Regions from separate parts of the Streptomyces sp. NPDC059499 genome, predicted to be linked through region 3. Evidence: predicted binding sites of a transcription regulator. Region 3 holds the regulator's gene; each other region holds the start of a gene.
What was found. The regulator HrcA, encoded in region 3, represses chaperone genes, less so after heat shock. The targets are predictions, from matches to a motif close to TTNGCACTCNGNNNNNCNGAGTGCNAA.

Region 1 (5,505 bases), on a different contig from region 3:
CAGGGAGCGGCGTACGGCGTACTCGCCGCCCAGCGGCTGGACGAAGCCGGCCAGCTGAGGCCAGTGCAGGTTGAGCAGCGGGCGTGCCACCAGTTCGGTGACCCGACCGCCCTGGCCTGCGGCTTCTCCCAGGGGGCGGTCGTACATGGCCTTGACGAACTGGACCTCGGGGTCCGTCAGCAGGGGGCCGACGATCCCGGAGACGAAGTCCGCGGAGAAGTCCTTGAGGTCGGCGTCGATGAAGCAGACGATCTCACCGCTGGTCACCAGCAGTGACCGCCACAGCACCTCGCCCTTGCCGGGTACGGCCGGTATCCGGGGGAGTATCGCGTCCCGGTGCACCACCCTGGCACCCGCCCGGCGGGCCACTTCGGCGGTGGCGTCGGTGGAACCGGAGTCGATCACCACCAGCTCGTCGACGAGCCGGACCTTCTCCATCAGCTCGCGCCGGATCTCCTCGACGATCGCTCCGACCGTCTCCTCCTCGTTCAGGGCGGGCAGGACGACGCTCACCCGGGCGCGGCGCGGATCCCTCGCGCGCGCGGCCGTGAGGCGGTCGAGCGGGCGGTCGTCGGCCGACCAGGAACGCCTGGTCAGCCAGCGTTCCACCTCTTCCAGCACGGTCGATACTCCCTGTATGTGATCCATCTCGCGGTTCGGACGACTATCTCAATCGTCCAGGGCTTCGGTTACAGTCTTGAACAACGCGGATGACCCTCGCATGTCGGGGTCGGTCCGCGAATAAATGCCCGGATCGATGGTCCGGTGCCATAGCGCTCATCCAGAGGGACTGAGGGAACGGCCCGTTGAAGTCCCGGCAACCCCCCTGCCGACCGCAAGGTCACGGTGGGGAAGGTGCCAATTCCGTCTTGTGGCGAAATACGCCGCAAGGAAGATGAGGAGAAAGGGCTCCGCCATCATGTCTGTTCAGACAGTTGCAGCGAACACCGATTCTTCTGCCGTGGACCTCGGTTCCGCCGCAGCACTTTCCTGCCGCGAATGCGGCGAGCGTTTCGAGCTCGGTCCCATTTTCGCCTGTGCGTCCTGTTTCGGGCCGCTCGAAGTGGCGTACGACCTGCCGAGCGGCTCCCCGGAAGAGCTCAAGAAGCGCATTGCCGAAGGCCCCGACAACATCTGGCGCTATGCGCCGCTGCTGCCCGTTCCGGCCGATGTCGCGAGCAAGCCCAACATCAACCCCGGCTTCACGAAGCTGGTCAAGGCCGACAACCTCGCCCGTGAGCTGGGCGTCACCGGCGGTCTGTACGTCAAGGACGACTCCGGCAACCCGACGCACTCCTTCAAGGACCGTGTCGTCGCGATCGCCGTCGAGGCCGCCCGCGCCTTCGGATTCACCACCCTGTCCTGCTCCTCCACCGGCAACCTCGCGGGTGCGGTGGGCGCCGCGGCGGCCCGCGCCGGCTTCCGCTCGTGCGTGTTCATCCCGCACGACCTGGAGCAGGGCAAGATCGTCATGGCCGCGGTGTACGGCGGCGAACTGGTCGGCATCGAGGGCAACTACGACGACGTCAACCGCTTCTGCTCGGAGCTCATCGGCGACCCGCTCGGTGAGGGCTGGGGCTTCGTCAACGTCAACCTCCGCCCGTACTACGGCGAGGGCTCCAAGACCCTGGCGTACGAGATCTGCGAGCAGCTCGGCTGGCAGCTGCCCGACCAGATCGTCATCCCGATCGCGTCCGGGTCGCAGCTCACGAAGATCGACAAGGGCCTGCAGGAGCTGATCAAGCTCGGCCTGGTCGAGGACAGGCCGTACAAGATCTTCGGTGCCCAGGCCGAGGGCTGCTCCCCGGTCTCCACCGCCTTCAAGGCCGGGCACGACGTCGTACGGCCGCAGAAGCCGAACACGATCGCCAAGTCCCTCGCGATCGGCAACCCGGCCGACGGCCCGTACGTCCTGGACATCGCCCGGCGCACCGGCGGTGCCGTCGAGGACGTCAACGACGAGCAGGTCGTCGACGCGATCAAGCTGCTGGCCCGCACCGAGGGCATCTTCGCGGAGACCGCGGGCGGTGTGACGGTCGGTGTGACGAAGAAGCTGATCGACGCCGGTCTGCTGGACCCGACGCTGACCACCGTCATCCTGAACACCGGTGACGGCCTGAAGACGCTGGACGCCGTCGCCCCGACGACCGGCCTGTCGGCCACGATCCGGCCGAGCCTGGACGCGTTCCGCGACGCGGGCCTCGCCGCCAGCTGACCACCCGAGACCGAAGGAAGGCACCCCATGAGCGTCAAGGTCCGTATCCCCACCATCCTCCGCACCTACACGGGCGGTCAGGCCGAGGTCCCGGCCGAGGGCACGATCCTCTCCGAGGTCATCGAGTCCCTGGAGAACAACCACCCGGGCATCGCGGCCCGCGTCCTGGACGACCAGGGCAAGCTGCGCCGCTTCGTGAACGTGTACGTCAACGACGACGACGTGCGCTTCGAGGGCGGCCTGCAGACCGCGACCCCGGACGGCGCCGGCATCTCGATCATCCCGGCCGTCGCCGGAGGCTGACCCGCCGAGCACCGTGCCCGGAGGCCGGCCGCCGGGCACCGTTGCCGGAGGCCGAGCCTCCTGTACGACTTCACAGCGTGAACACCGTTGCCCCCTCCGCAAGAGAAGCGGAGGGGGCAATTCTGCATGGTTGAGCGCGGTACAGTTGGGGAAGTCCCCTCCGCTGCCTGTGCCGCCCGCATATGAGAATGCGCCCGGTCGCGATAAGAAGCAGCCAAAGTACGTGAACTCCTTGCGCCATAAGTGGCCTTTGTCAGGCCCGACTTGCCCTGGAATCTTGTGAGTTGCACCTATCCGGGCGTTCAGCTGTGCCCAGAATTCTCGTCCGATTGCCCTGTTGCAGAGGGCAGTTGGGCAGATACATTCGGCCGCGGTCGACGCGTTCCGGCGCACGCCACCCTCTCCTGTCGGAGGGTGAGTTCTGACCCGGGCCCGCGAAGTGCGGTCCTGTGCAAGGGCCAGTAATAGGGGAGTTAGGCATGGCTCAGGGCACCGTCAAGTGGTTCAACGCGGAGAAGGGGTACGGCTTCATCGCGGTCGACGGTGGTGCGGATGTTTTCGTCCACTACAGCGCGATCCAGATGGACGGGTACCGCACCCTCGAAGAGGGTCAGCGAGTTGAATTCGAAATCTCGCAGGGCCAGAAGGGGCCGCAGGCGGACATGGTCAAGCTCGCCGTCGGCTGAGCTCGGCGCGGTCGGCCAACGACACTACTCACACACGCAGGGCCCGTACCTCCGAAGAGGGGTACGGGCCCTGCGTGCGTCCCGCGAGCCCCCGGCGGTTGTCCACATCTGGAGGGGGACGCTTGCACTCGCAGGGGTCGAGTGCTAATCATTGGCGTTAGCACTCTCCAGGTGAGAGTGACAGAAACTTGGACCGGGCCGGTGAGGCCCGCAGGCTCACGGGGCAAGGAACCGCTGAGCACGCTGGCCGTCCGTCGCGGGCGCCTCTCGGTCCGGAGAAATCCACCCCTGTCCGGGAGGACCACTTCACATGGCCAAGATCATCGCGTTCGACGAGGAGGCACGGCGCGGTCTCGAGCGCGGGATGAACCAGCTCGCCGACGCCGTCAAGGTCACCCTCGGCCCCAAGGGCCGAAACGTCGTCCTCGAGAAGAAGTGGGGCGCGCCCACGATCACCAACGATGGTGTTTCCATCGCCAAGGAGATCGAGCTCGAGGACCCGTACGAGAAGATCGGTGCGGAGCTGGTCAAGGAGGTCGCCAAGAAGACGGACGACGTCGCCGGCGACGGTACGACCACCGCAACCGTTCTCGCCCAGGCGCTCGTCCGCGAGGGCCTGCGCAACGTCGCCGCGGGTGCCAACCCGATGGCTCTCAAGCGTGGCATCGAGAAGGCCGTCGAGGCCGTCTCCGCCGCTCTGCTGGAGCAGGCGAAGGACGTGGAGACCAAGGAGCAGATCGCTTCGACGGCCTCCATCTCCGCTGCCGACACCGAGATCGGCGCCAAGATCGCCGAGGCGATGGACAAGGTCGGCAAGGAAGGCGTCATCACCGTCGAGGAGTCCCAGACCTTCGGTCTGGAGCTCGAGCTCACGGAGGGTATGCGCTTCGACAAGGGCTACATCTCGGCGTACTTCGCGACCGACATGGAGCGTATGGAGACGTCGTTCGACGACCCGTACATCCTGATCGTCAACTCCAAGATCAGCAACGTGAAGGACCTCCTTCCGCTGCTCGAGAAGGTCATGCAGTCGGGCAAGCCGCTGCTGATCATCGCGGAGGACGTCGAGGGCGAGGCCCTGTCGACCCTGGTCGTCAACAAGATCCGTGGCACCTTCAAGTCCGTCGCCGTCAAGGCTCCGGGCTTCGGTGACCGCCGCAAGGCCATGCTCGGCGACATCGCCATCCTCACCGGTGGCACCGTCATCTCCGAGGAGGTCGGCCTCAAGCTCGAGAGCGCCGGCGTCGACCTGCTCGGCAAGGCCCGCAAGGTCGTCATCACCAAGGACGAGACCACGATCGTCGACGGAGCGGGTGACAGCGACCAGGTCCAGGGCCGCGTCAAGCAGATCCGTGCCGAGATCGAGAACTCCGACTCGGACTACGACCGCGAGAAGCTCCAGGAGCGCCTCGCGAAGCTGGCCGGCGGCGTGGCCGTCATCAAGGCCGGCGCCGCGACCGAGGTGGAGCTCAAGGAGCGCAAGCACCGCATCGAGGACGCGGTGCGCAACGCCAAGGCCGCCGTCGAGGAGGGCATCGTCGCCGGTGGTGGCGTCGCGCTGCTGCAGGCCACGGCCGTCTTCGAGAAGCTCGACCTGACGGGTGACGAGGCCACCGGTGCCAACGCCGTCAAGCTCGCGCTGGAGGCCCCGCTCAAGCAGATCGCCGTCAACGGTGGTCTCGAGGGTGGCGTCATCGTCGAGAAGGTGCGCAACCTTCCGATCGGTCACGGCCTCAACGCCGCGACCGGCGAGTACGTCGACATGATCGCCGAGGGCATCATCGACCCGGCGAAGGTCACGCGCTCCGCTCTGCAGAACGCCGCGTCCATCGCCGCGCTCTTCCTCACCACCGAGGCCGTCATCGCCGACAAGCCGGAGAAGGCCTCTGCGGCTGCTCCGGGCGGCATGCCGGGCGGTGACATGGACTTCTGATCCCCTGGGATCAGCAGCTCCACGCAGTACCCGTACGACGCCGGCCCCCGGGATTTCTCCCGGGGGCCGGCGTCGTCGTGTCCCCGCGTCGGTACCGGATACTGACGGCCCCTGCAGCCATCCCTGAGGAGCGCACAAGGATGACCACCGACTCCCGTACCGGGCCGCCGAGTTCCGGCGACGAGCGCGAGACCCTGCGCGCCTTTCTCGACTACCACCGAGCGACCCTGGCCATGAAGTGCGAAGGGCTGGACGACGAGGAGCTGCGGCGGCAGTCGATGCCCCCGTCCACGCTCTCGCTGCTCGGACTGGTGCGGCACATGGCCGAGGTGGAACGGGCCTGGTTCCGCCGTGTGTTCGAGGACAAC
Region 2 (5,505 bases), on a different contig from region 3:
CCGAGATGCCCGCCCGTGCGAGGGCGATCGCGTCCCCGCCGATCCCGCAGCACAGGTCGGCCACGCTCCGTACGCCGCCGAGGCCGGCGAACCGCGCGGCGCGGTAGGTGGCGACCGAGGTCCGGGTCGCCTGTTCCACTCCGTTCGGGGTGAAGAACATCCGGTACGCGTCCTCGGCACCGAACTTCGCCGCGGCCCGCTGCCGCAGCCGCGCCTGGCCCAGCGCGGCCGACACCAGGTCGGCCGGGTGGGAGCGGCGCAGCCGGGTGGCCGTGGCCAGTTCCCGGGCGGGGTCGTAGTCGCGCAGTTCGTCCAGGAGCGCCGTGCCCTCGGGGCTGCGCAGGGCGGCGAAGGCCACGAGCGGATCTGCGGGACCGGCGGGATCCACGGGCCCTGCGGGACCCGTAGGGCCTGCGGGATCGGCGGGATCGTCGGGGGAGTGGGCGGCGTTCACGAGTCCATTGTGGGCCAGCCGGGGGACGCGGTGGCTCCGGTGGAGGTGTCGCGGGAGGAGGCCGGTGACCGGCTGGCAGGATGCGGCGCCATGCAACTAGTACGACAAAACGAAAAGAACATCACAAAGCCTCATAGAGCGGTCTGCGCCGCTCTGGTCGCCCTGCTGGCCGCCGCCGTCGCCTCCGGGTGTGCGGCGGAGTCCGGCGACGGGGCCGCGCGGGGGAAGCCGGCCGCGGGGCAGCCGGGTGCGGCCGCCCAGGCGGGGCAGGCCCCCGCGGTCGATACCCGTGCCGAGCGGCTGAAGCGGGAGCGGGCCGCCCGCGTGGCCGCGGCGAAGAAGTGGGGGCTGGCCGAGGTTCCCCTGGTCGCCCCGGCGCCGCCCGCCGTGAAGCCGCGCATCACCACCCGCGAGGGTTTCGAGGTCGAGGGCGGGGAAGAGTTGCCGCCGGTCTTCACCACCGTTCCGACCAAGGAGCGGATCGTCTTCCTGACGATGGACGACGGTGCGGAGAAGGACCCCGAACTGCTGCGCATGATGACGGAACTGAAGATCCCGTACAGCGCCTTCCTCAGCGATTACGTGGTGAGCGACAACTACGGCTATTTCAAGGAGATGCAGGCCCGCGGGGTCACCCTCAGCAACCACACGCTGAACCACCGCTATCTGCCGGGGCTCTCGAAGGCCGATCAGCGGCGGGAGATCTGCGGCGAACAGGACAAGATCGAGAGGTACTTCGGGAAGCGGCCCACCCTCTTCCGGCCGCCGTACGGCAACTACAACCGCGACACCCTGCGCATCGCGCAGTCCTGCGGGGTCAAGGCCGTGCCCCTGTGGAACGCGGAGGCCTTCCCCGATCGCATGGAATGGCGGGAGTGGGACCGGGACCTGCACCCCGGCGACATCATCCTCACCCACTTCCGCGGGCGGGCGAACTGGAAGGGATCCATGGCGGACATGGTCCGCCAGGTCATGAAGACGATCACCGACAAGGGGTACGCCGTGGCCAGGCTGGAGGACTACGTCTGAGAGTTTCCGGTCCCCCGCGCATGCCCGTGGAGCGGTGCGTGCGCGTCGCCGCCGCCCTCCGCGCAAGCCGTTCAGGAGGTACGGAACGCCGCGGCGCGCCCCCGCGTTGTCCGTACGGTGCCCGTGCGGAATCCCGTCCGGCAGCCGGCCCCGTGCGGCCCGGGGGCCCGGTCTCCCCGCCACGCGCGGGTGGTGAATTGGCACTCCGCTTGACCGAGTGCTAATCGCGGTCATAGTCTCAGGTCTGGCACTCCCCACTGGAGAGTGCCAGCATCACCGCGCGACAGGGCAGGTCCGGCACCCGCGACGACGGATCGACCTGGTCGCCACCCACAGACTGTTAAACCCCGTGAGATCTCCGAAGGGGGAGACCGGATCGTGTCGACCACCAGCTCCAAGGTTGCGATCAAGCCGCTCGAGGACCGCATTGTGGTCCAGCCGCTCGACGCTGAGCAGACCACGGCTTCTGGCCTGGTCATTCCGGACACCGCCAAGGAGAAGCCCCAGGAGGGCGTCGTCCTGGCCGTGGGCCCGGGCCGCTTCGAGAACGGCGAGCGCCTGCCGCTCGACGTCAAGACCGGCGACGTCGTTCTGTACAGCAAGTACGGCGGCACCGAGGTGAAGTACAACGGCGAGGAGTACCTCGTCCTCTCGGCTCGCGACGTGCTCGCGATCATCGAGAAGTAATTCACCCACGTTTGCTTGTGTTCTGCGCCCCTGGCCCCCTGCGAAATACCTAGCCGGGCGGCGAGGGGCGCAGTTCGTTCGAGAGGGAAGTACAGCCCATGCCGAAGATTCTTAAGTTCGACGAGGACGCCCGTCGCGCCCTTGAGCGCGGCGTCAACAAGCTTGCCGACACGGTGAAGGTGACGATCGGCCCCAAGGGCCGCAACGTCGTCATCGACAAGAAGTTCGGCGCTCCCACCATCACCAACGACGGTGTCACCATCGCGCGCGAGGTCGAGCTCGACGACCCGTACGAGAACCTCGGTGCCCAGCTGGTGAAGGAGGTGGCGACCAAGACCAACGACGTGGCCGGTGACGGCACCACCACCGCCACCGTCCTGGCCCAGGCGCTCGTCCGCGAGGGCCTGCGCAACGTCGCCGCGGGTGCTTCCCCGGCCGCCCTGAAGAAGGGCATCGACGCCGCGGTCAAGGCCGTGTCCGAGGAGCTCCTCGCGACCGCCCGCCCGATCGACGACAAGTCCGACATCGCCGCCGTCGCCGCGCTCTCCGCGCAGGACTCGCAGGTCGGCGAGCTCATCGCCGACGCGATGGACAAGGTCGGCAAGGACGGTGTCATCACCGTCGAGGAGTCCAACACCTTCGGTCTGGACCTCGAGTTCACCGAGGGCATGGCCTTCGACAAGGGCTACCTGTCCCCGTACATGGTGACCGACCAGGAGCGTATGGAGGCCGTCCTCGACGACCCGTACATCCTGATCCACCAGGGCAAGATCGGCTCGATCCAGGACCTGCTCCCGCTGCTGGAGAAGGTCATCCAGTCGGGTGGCTCCAAGCCGCTGCTGATCATCGCCGAGGACGTCGAGGGCGAGGCGCTCTCCACCCTCGTCGTCAACAAGATCCGTGGCACCTTCAACGCCGTCGCGGTGAAGGCCCCGGGCTTCGGTGACCGCCGCAAGGCCATGCTCGGCGACATCGCCACCCTCACCGGTGCGACCGTCATCGCCGAGGAGGTCGGCCTCAAGCTCGACCAGGCCGGTCTGGACGTGCTGGGCACCGCCCGCCGCGTCACCGTCTCCAAGGACGACACGACCATCGTCGACGGCGGCGGCGAGTCCGCCGACGTCAAGGGCCGCGTCAACCAGATCAAGGCCGAGATCGAGTCCACGGACTCCGACTGGGACCGCGAGAAGCTCCAGGAGCGCCTCGCGAAGCTGGCCGGCGGCGTGTGCGTGATCCGTGTCGGTGCTGCCACCGAGGTGGAGCTCAAGGAGAAGAAGCACCGTCTGGAGGACGCCATCTCCGCGACCCGCGCCGCGGTCGAGGAGGGCATCGTCTCCGGTGGTGGCTCCGCCCTGGTCCACGCCGTCAAGGTCCTCGAGGGCAACCTCGGCAAGACCGGCGACGAGGCCACGGGTGTCGCGGTCGTGCGCCGCGCCGCCGTCGAGCCGCTGCGCTGGATCGCGGAGAACGCGGGCCTCGAGGGCTACGTCATCACCGCGAAGGTCGCCGAGCTCGACAAGGGCCAGGGCTTCAACGCCTCGACCGGCGAGTACGGCGACCTGGTGAAGGCCGGCGTCATCGACCCGGTCAAGGTCACCCGCTCCGCCCTGGAGAACGCCGCGTCCATCGCGTCGCTGCTGCTCACGACCGAGACCCTGGTCGTCGAGAAGCCGGCCGAGGAAGAGTCCGACGCCGGTCACGGCCACGGGCACTCCCACTAGTACGACCCGGTACGCAGCCGAGGCCCGGTACCCCCGTCGCGGGGGCACCGGGCCTCGGCCGTTGCGGGGGCACCGCGCTCGGGTCGTCGCGTGCCGCCCGGCCGGGGGAAACTGCCCGGCCCGCCCGCTACTCGGAGCCGTACTTGGGGCCGTACGTGCGGCCCGCGCGGGACGTCACCCCGCCCAGCAGGCCCCGCGGCGCCACCTTCACGAGGCCCATCAGCGCCTTGTACCGCGGGTCGGGAATCGACACCGACTTGCCCCGGGCCAGATCGGCCAGGGCCGTCGAGACCAGCTTGTCCGCGTCGAGCCACATCCAGTCCGGGATGTTGCCCGTCCCCATGCCGGCCCGCTCGTGGAACTCCGTCCGTACGAAGCCGGGACACAGGGCCATCAGCCGCACCCCCGACCCCGCGAGGTCCTTGGCCGCGCCCTGGGTGAACTGCACGACCCACGCCTTCGACGCACCGTACGTGCCCCGGGGCAGGAAGGCGGCCACGGAGGCCACGTTGACCACCCCGCCGCGTCCGCGCTCCTGCATCCCGGCCGCCGCTGCCGAGGTCAGCCGCAGCACGGCCTCGCAGTGCACCTTCAGCATGGTCAGTTCGGCCGCCATGGGAACGTCCAGATAGCGGCCCTTGTTGCCGAACCCGGCGTTGTTGACCAGCAGGTCCACGGAGTTCTGGCGGTCCCCCAGGCGCGCCTCGACCGCCTCGATCCCCGCGTCCGTGGACAGGTCGGCCCTCAGGACCTCCGCCTCGATGCCGTGCCGGTCGTGCAGCTCCGTGGCCTGGACCCGCAGCCGTTCGGTGTCACGCGCCACCAGCACCAGATTGTGCCCGTCACCCGCGAGCCGCCGTGCGAAGGCGGCCCCGATCCCCGCCGTCGCGCCCGTAATCAGTGCAGTCGTCATACGCGGCACGTTAGTGCCCTGTGACCACGGGCCGTTCATCCGCCCGGGGGGTGGTCACGACCCGTGCTTCGCCACGTACTCCCGCGCCTGGCGCAGCGCCTCCGGATGCAGTGCGTCCCCGGCGGCCAACAGCTGTGGCAGCAGCCCCCGTTCGGTCGTGACCGCCCGGAACTGCAGGGCGGCGGTGACGTCGTGGTCAGGGCGGTGCACGATCGCGACCGGGTCCCCGGCACGTATCGTCCCCGCTTCGATCACGCGCAGATAGGCGCCGGTGGCCGCCTCACGCGTGAACCGGCCGATCCAGCCCTTCTCGCCCAGGTGGCCCGCGAACGTACGGCACGGAATGCGGCCCGAGGTGACCTCCAGGAGGAGCTCGCCGCCGATCCGCCAGCGCTCACCGATCCTGGCGGTGCTCACCGGCAGACCGAGGGTCGTCAGGTTCTCGCCGAACGTGCCGTTGGGCAGGGTGCGGCCCAGCTCCTTCTCCCAGGTGTCCAGCTCCTCGCGGGCGAAGGCGTACACCGCCTGGTCGGAGCCGCCGTGGAACCGCAGGTCGCAGACCGTGTCACCGGCCAGACCACTGCCACCGGTGCCCTTGGGGCCCGGGTCGCAGACCCGTACGGGGCCGTCGGCCGGGCGCTTGTCGATGCCCGTGAGCCCGTCGGGGCCCTGGGTGTGCTCGGAGGCCTCGGGGCGTCCCA
Region 3 (5,505 bases):
GGACCCGGCAGCCTGACCGCATCCGTGCTGCGGCCGACGAGCGGGCCGTAGCAGTAGGTCTCCTTCCAGTGCTCGCTCCACAGGAAGGCCCCCAGCAGCGCCCCGACCAGGACGAGGGCGACGGTCGTCCGCGACATCACCCACCACATCCAGGTCCGGCGCACGCGCTCGGTGACCAGCTGGGCGTGGGCGTGCTCGTGGGTCAGCTGGCCGGTGGACAGGGGCAGCCGCAGCACCCACGCCAGCTTCACCGCTGCCGCGGGGGCCTGGCCCACGCTCAGGTCGTCGACCCACTTCTCGTACCGTGCACGGGCACCCGACCTGGCGGCCCCGCTGTTCGCGGCCGGCTCAGGGGGAAGCGGCGGGGTGCGCCGCAGGATCTGCGCGGCCGGCAGGGAGGCCAGGAGCAGCAGAGGGTCCACCTCGCTGCGCCGGGAGCGGACGTTGTTGATCGCGTTGATCAGCAGCACGCCGCCGTTGTCGTGGGTGGCCGTCGGCAGGAACACCACGGGCGGTACGGTGCGCTTGCCGCGCCGCCAGTCCGGGGCGTGCGGCCGGTAGTTGTCCAGCAGATCCTCCAGCAGCGCCTGGACCCGCAGCTCCAGGTGGAACTGGCGTGCGTCCTGACCACCCGCCCCCGCGTCGGCCACCCGCTCGGCGACAGCGGCCGCCCTGGCCCGGATCACCCGCCACGAACGGCTCGGCGAGAACCACGACCAGCCGTCGGAGGGATACGCGGTGCTGGACGCGGCCAGCGAAGAGGTGGTCGCCAGCCACCGGCTGGCCGGGCGCAGCCACAGCAGGGGAGGCGCCGCCGTGGTCACCAGCCGCACGACCGCCAGGCCGAGCAGGGCACCGGCGGCGACCAGAGCGGTCAGCAGCCAGCCGATCTCGCCGAGCAGCACGCTGAGTACGGCGATGAAGACGGCACCCAGGAAGGTCTCCGGCCGGATCGACGCACGCAGCGAGCCCCACCAGTTGTTCCCCCTCGACCGGCTCGCCCGCCAGCGCAGGCTGCCCAGCTGTTCCAGGATCCGTTCGTCGCGGTCACCGCGGGCAGCGGCCCGCTCGGACTGCTGCGCGACGACTGTCGCCGTGGCCTGTTCGATGGCGTCGAGGAGACGGGAGCGGGGAAAAGTGAAGGGCTTGTACTGCGAGGTGCCCCGGGCCTCCCATGGCCGCTCCGTCAGTGCGCGCACCATCGAGAGCGCCGCTTCGTACGGGGTGGAGCCGTGGCTGTCCAGCAGCTTCACGGGGACGCGGCGCAGCTGGTTCGCCCGGTGGACCTGGTGGACGATCTGCGCGACCCTGCCGTCGATGTCGGGCCCGGCAGCGGCGTCCTCGGCCTGCGCGACCACCAGGGGCATCACCGGCCGGTTGACCCGGTACTGGTCGATCAGCTGCTGCATCAGGTGGAAGACAGCGGAGGCCGCCTCGTTCTCCGCACTGTCCCGCCACACTTCGCGCGCCATCCGCCCCCGGCCTTCCCCGTTTTTCCTGCTGGGCCCGTCCGGTCACCTGAAACCGCCGGGCCCCTCACCTCTCAATAACCGATGGTGCGTGTGAGGCGCAGGCATTCATGGGGATCGATACCGGATCCTCTTCAACGTTCCCGGGACATCAGGCAGGAAGGGTGACGAAGTCGATCAATTCCTCGACGCGGCCGAGGAGTTGTGGTTCCAGGTCCTTGTACGAACGCACTTTGGAGAGAATGTGCTGCCAGGCCGCGCCCGTGTTCTCCGGCCACCCCAGCGAACGGCACACGCCGGTCTTCCAGTCCTGGCCCCGCGGCACGGCCGGCCACCCCGGGATCCCCACGGACGACGGCTTCACCGCCTCCCAGACATCGATGTACGGGTGCCCCACGACCAGCACGTTCCCGTCCGTGACCTGCGCGGCGATACGGGACTCCTTGGAGCCGGGAACCAGATGGTCGACCAGGACGCCGAGCCGGGCGTCGGGGCCGGGGGCGAACTCCCGCACGATCGCCGGGAGGTCGTCGATGCCCTCCAGGTACTCCACGACCACGCCCTCGATGCGCAGGTCGTCCCCCCAGACCCGCTCGACCAGCTCGGCGTCGTGCCGGCCCTCCACGTAGATCCGGCCGGCCCGCGCCACCCGCGCCCGCGCCCCGGGGACCGCGACCGATCCGGAGGCCGTACGGGCCGGCCCGACCGGCCCGCCGGCCGCCGGGCGTACGAGCGTGACCACCCGGCCCTCCAGCAGGAAGCCGCGCGGCCCCATCGGGAACACCCGGTGCTTGCCGAAGCGGTCCTCCAGAGTGACCGTCGGCCCCTGGGCCGTCTTCTCGCACCGGATCACCGCACCGCAGAAACCGGTGGCGACCTCCTCCACGACCAGATCGGGCTCGGCGGGCACCTCGGGGACGGGAGCGGACCGCTTCCACGGCGGGGTCAGGTCCGGCTGGTAGCTGCGCATGGCACGACGATAGATCGCCGGCCCCTCAGGACACGCCGAACCGGGCAGCAAGCCGATCGCGCTGCGCCCGTACGAACGCGGCGTCCACGACGGCCCCGTGCCCCGGCACGTACAGCGCCTCCTCGCCGCCCAGGGCAAGCAGCCGGTCCAGCGCGGCGGGCCAGCGGGCCGGGACCGCGTCCGGGCCCGCCTGCGGTTCGCCGGACTCCTCGACCAGGTCGCCGCAGAGCACCACCACGGGAGAGCCAGGCACCAGCACCGCGAGATCGTGGCCGCTGTGGCCGGGCCCCACGTTGGCCAGCAGCACCTGGAGGCCGCCGCCCAGGTCGAGCGTCCGCTCACCGCTCACCTCGTGTCGGGGGGCCACCAGGACGTCCGTCGCCACGGTGGCGTCGTGCTCGGGCATCCCGTGGCGCACCGCGTCCGCGCGGAGCTCCTCCGCGCAGCGCCCCAGCAGCTCCCTCGTGCCCACCGCCCCGTAGACCTCCGCCCCGGCGAAGGCCGCGGTGCCGAGCACATGGTCGAAGTGCGGGTGGCTCAGTGCGATATGCGTCACCCTCCGGCCGAGCAGCCCCTCGGCCCGGGTCCGCAGTTCAACGCCCTCCCGGAGCGTGGAACCGGTGTCGTAGAGCAGCGCGCCCTCGGTCCCGGCTACCAGTGCGGCCGTCGCGTCCCAGACGGGAAGGCGCCGGCGCCCCACAACGTTGCCCAACCGCTCCCAGCCGTACTCTTCCCAAGAGGCGTCCATGCGGCGACGCTATCGGCAACGACCTGCGCAGTCCCGCGACGGCGTGGCCGGTCGCCCTTGCCCTTCGCCCACCCCGCCCCCGTACACTGACCGGGGGGATTGCTGGCACTCGAATGCACAGAGTGCCAGGCAGACACCGGAGAACCACAGCTGGAGGTGTGCGCGATGCTCAGCGAACGCAGACTCGAAGTGCTGCGCGCCATCGTCCAGGACTATGTCGGCACGGAGGAGCCCGTCGGCTCCAAGGCGCTCACGGAGCGGCACAAGCTCGGGGTATCCCCGGCAACCGTCCGTAACGACATGGCGGTGCTGGAGGACGAGGGCTTCATCGCCCAGCCGCACACGAGTGCGGGGCGTATCCCGACGGACAAGGGTTACCGGCTCTTCGTCGACAAGCTCGCGGGCGTCAAGCCCCTGTCGTCGCCGGAGCGCCGGGCCATTCAGAACTTCCTCGCCGGGGCGGTCGACCTCGACGACGTCGTGGGCCGTACGGTGCGGCTGCTCGCGCAGCTGACCCGGCAGGTCGCCGTCGTGCAGTACCCCTCGCTGACCCGCTCGACGGTGCGGCACGTCGAACTGCTGTCGCTCGCCCCCGCCCGGCTGATGCTCGTACTGATCACGGACACCGGCCGGGTCGAACAGCGTATGATCGACTGCCCTGCTCCGTTCGGTGAGACCTCTCTCGCCGATCTGCGGGCCCGGCTCAACAGCCGGGTCGTCGGACGCCGCTTCGCGGATGTCCCGCAACTGGTGCAGGACCTGCCGGAGTCCTTCGAGAACGAGGACAGGGGGACCGTTTCGACGGTGCTCTCCGTACTTCTCGAGACTCTGGTCGAAGAGACGGAGGAGCGGCTGATGATCGGCGGCACCTCCAACCTCACCCGCTTCGGGCACGACTTCCCCGTAATGATCCGGCCGGTGCTGGAGGCATTGGAGGAACAGGTCGTGCTGCTGAAGCTGCTCGGTGAGGCCAAGGACTCAGGCATGACCGTACGTATCGGGCACGAGAACGCCCACGAGGGCCTCAACTCCACGTCCGTCGTCGCGGTCGGCTACGGTTCGGGCGACGAGGCAGTCGCCAAACTCGGCGTGGTCGGACCGACCCGCATGGACTACCCCGGAACGATGGGAGCGGTACGCGCAGTGGCACGTTACGTCGGACAGATCCTGGCGGAGTCGTAAGTGGCCACGGACTACTACGCCGTACTCGGCGTGCGCCGCGACGCATCTCAGGACGAGATCAAGAAGGCATTCCGCAGGCTCGCCCGCGAGCTGCACCCGGATGTCAACCCGGATCCGAAGACCCAGGAGCGGTTCAAGGAGATCAACGCCGCTTACGAGGTGCTGTCGGACCCGCAGAAGAAGCAGGTCTACGACCTCGGCGGCGACCCGCTGTCCGCCTCCGGAGGCGGTGGCGCGGGCGGATTCGGACAGGGTGGCTTCGGCAACTTCTCCGACATCATGGACGCGTTCTTCGGCACGGCGTCGCAGCGCGGACCCCGTTCGCGTACCCGGCGCGGCCAGGACGCGATGATCCGGCTGGAGATCGACCTCTCCGAGGCGGCCTTCGGCACGACCAAGGACATCCAGGTCGACACGGCGGTCGTCTGTACGACCTGCAGTGGTGAGGGCGCCGCACCCGGCACCTCCGCCCAGACCTGTGACATGTGCCGCGGCCGTGGCGAGGTCTCCCAGGTGACCCGGTCCTTCCTCGGCCAGGTCATGACCTCGCGGCCCTGCCCCCAGTGCCAGGGCTTCGGCACGGTCGTGCCGACGCCGTGTCCCGAGTGCGCCGGTGACGGCCGCATCCGCTCGCGGCGCACCCTCACCGTGAAGATCCCGGCAGGTGTCGACAACGGCACCCGGATCCAGCTCGCGGGCGAGGGAGAGGTCGGCCCCGGCGGCGGTCCGGCCGGCGATCTGTACGTCGAGATCCACGAGCTGTCGCACGCGGTGTTCCAGCGGCGCGGCGACGACCTGCACTGCACGGTCACCATCCCGATGACGGCCGCGGCGCTCGGCACCCAGGTGCCGCTGGAGACGCTGGACGGCCTGGAGGAGATCGACATCAGGCCGGGCACCCAGTCCGGCCAGTCGGTCCCGCTGCACGGGCGCGGCATCACGCATCTGCGCGGTGGCGGGCGCGGCGACCTGATCGTGCACGTCGAGGTCATGACCCCGACGAAGATGGACCCCGAGCAGGAGCGTCTCCTGCGGGAGCTGTCGAAGCTGCGCGGCGAGGAGCGGCCCACCGGTCAGTTCCAGCCGGGGCAGCAGGGGCTGTTCTCCCGGCTGAAGGACGCCTTCAACGGCCGCTG

Region 1: groL (chaperonin GroEL) is a predicted target of HrcA. The motif match lies at 3,326-3,352, and genes of this name have one in related genera.
Region 2: groES (co-chaperone GroES) is a predicted target of HrcA. The motif match lies at 1,681-1,707, and genes of this name have one in related genera.

Annotation. Positions count from the first base shown of each region.
Region 1 is NZ_JBHYTT010000019.1:2,622-8,126, reverse strand. Features, by position in the region: gene ACFW9O_RS31310 (glucosyl-3-phosphoglycerate synthase) at 1-621, opposite strand, end outside; SAM riboswitch class I at 775-902, shown strand; gene thrC (threonine synthase) at 920-2,215, shown strand; gene ACFW9O_RS31300 (MoaD/ThiS family protein) at 2,243-2,518, shown strand; gene ACFW9O_RS31295 (cold-shock protein) at 2,998-3,204, shown strand; gene groL (chaperonin GroEL) at 3,515-5,137, shown strand; gene ACFW9O_RS31285 (DinB family protein) at 5,278-5,505, shown strand, end outside.
Region 2 is NZ_JBHYTT010000001.1:747,709-753,213, reverse strand. Features, by position in the region: gene ACFW9O_RS03465 (methyltransferase domain-containing protein) at 1-388, opposite strand, end outside; gene ACFW9O_RS03460 (polysaccharide deacetylase family protein) at 545-1,483, shown strand; gene groES (co-chaperone GroES) at 1,862-2,170, shown strand; gene groL (chaperonin GroEL) at 2,269-3,891, shown strand; gene ACFW9O_RS03445 (SDR family NAD(P)-dependent oxidoreductase) at 4,019-4,804, opposite strand; gene ACFW9O_RS03440 (MOSC domain-containing protein) at 4,859-5,505, opposite strand, start outside.
Region 3 is NZ_JBHYTT010000003.1:143,495-148,999, reverse strand. Features, by position in the region: gene ACFW9O_RS09505 (hypothetical protein) at 1-1,472, opposite strand, end outside; gene ACFW9O_RS09500 (DUF3097 domain-containing protein) at 1,621-2,439, opposite strand; gene ACFW9O_RS09495 (MBL fold metallo-hydrolase) at 2,465-3,187, opposite strand; gene hrcA (heat-inducible transcriptional repressor HrcA) at 3,353-4,369, shown strand; gene dnaJ (molecular chaperone DnaJ) at 4,370-5,505, shown strand, end outside.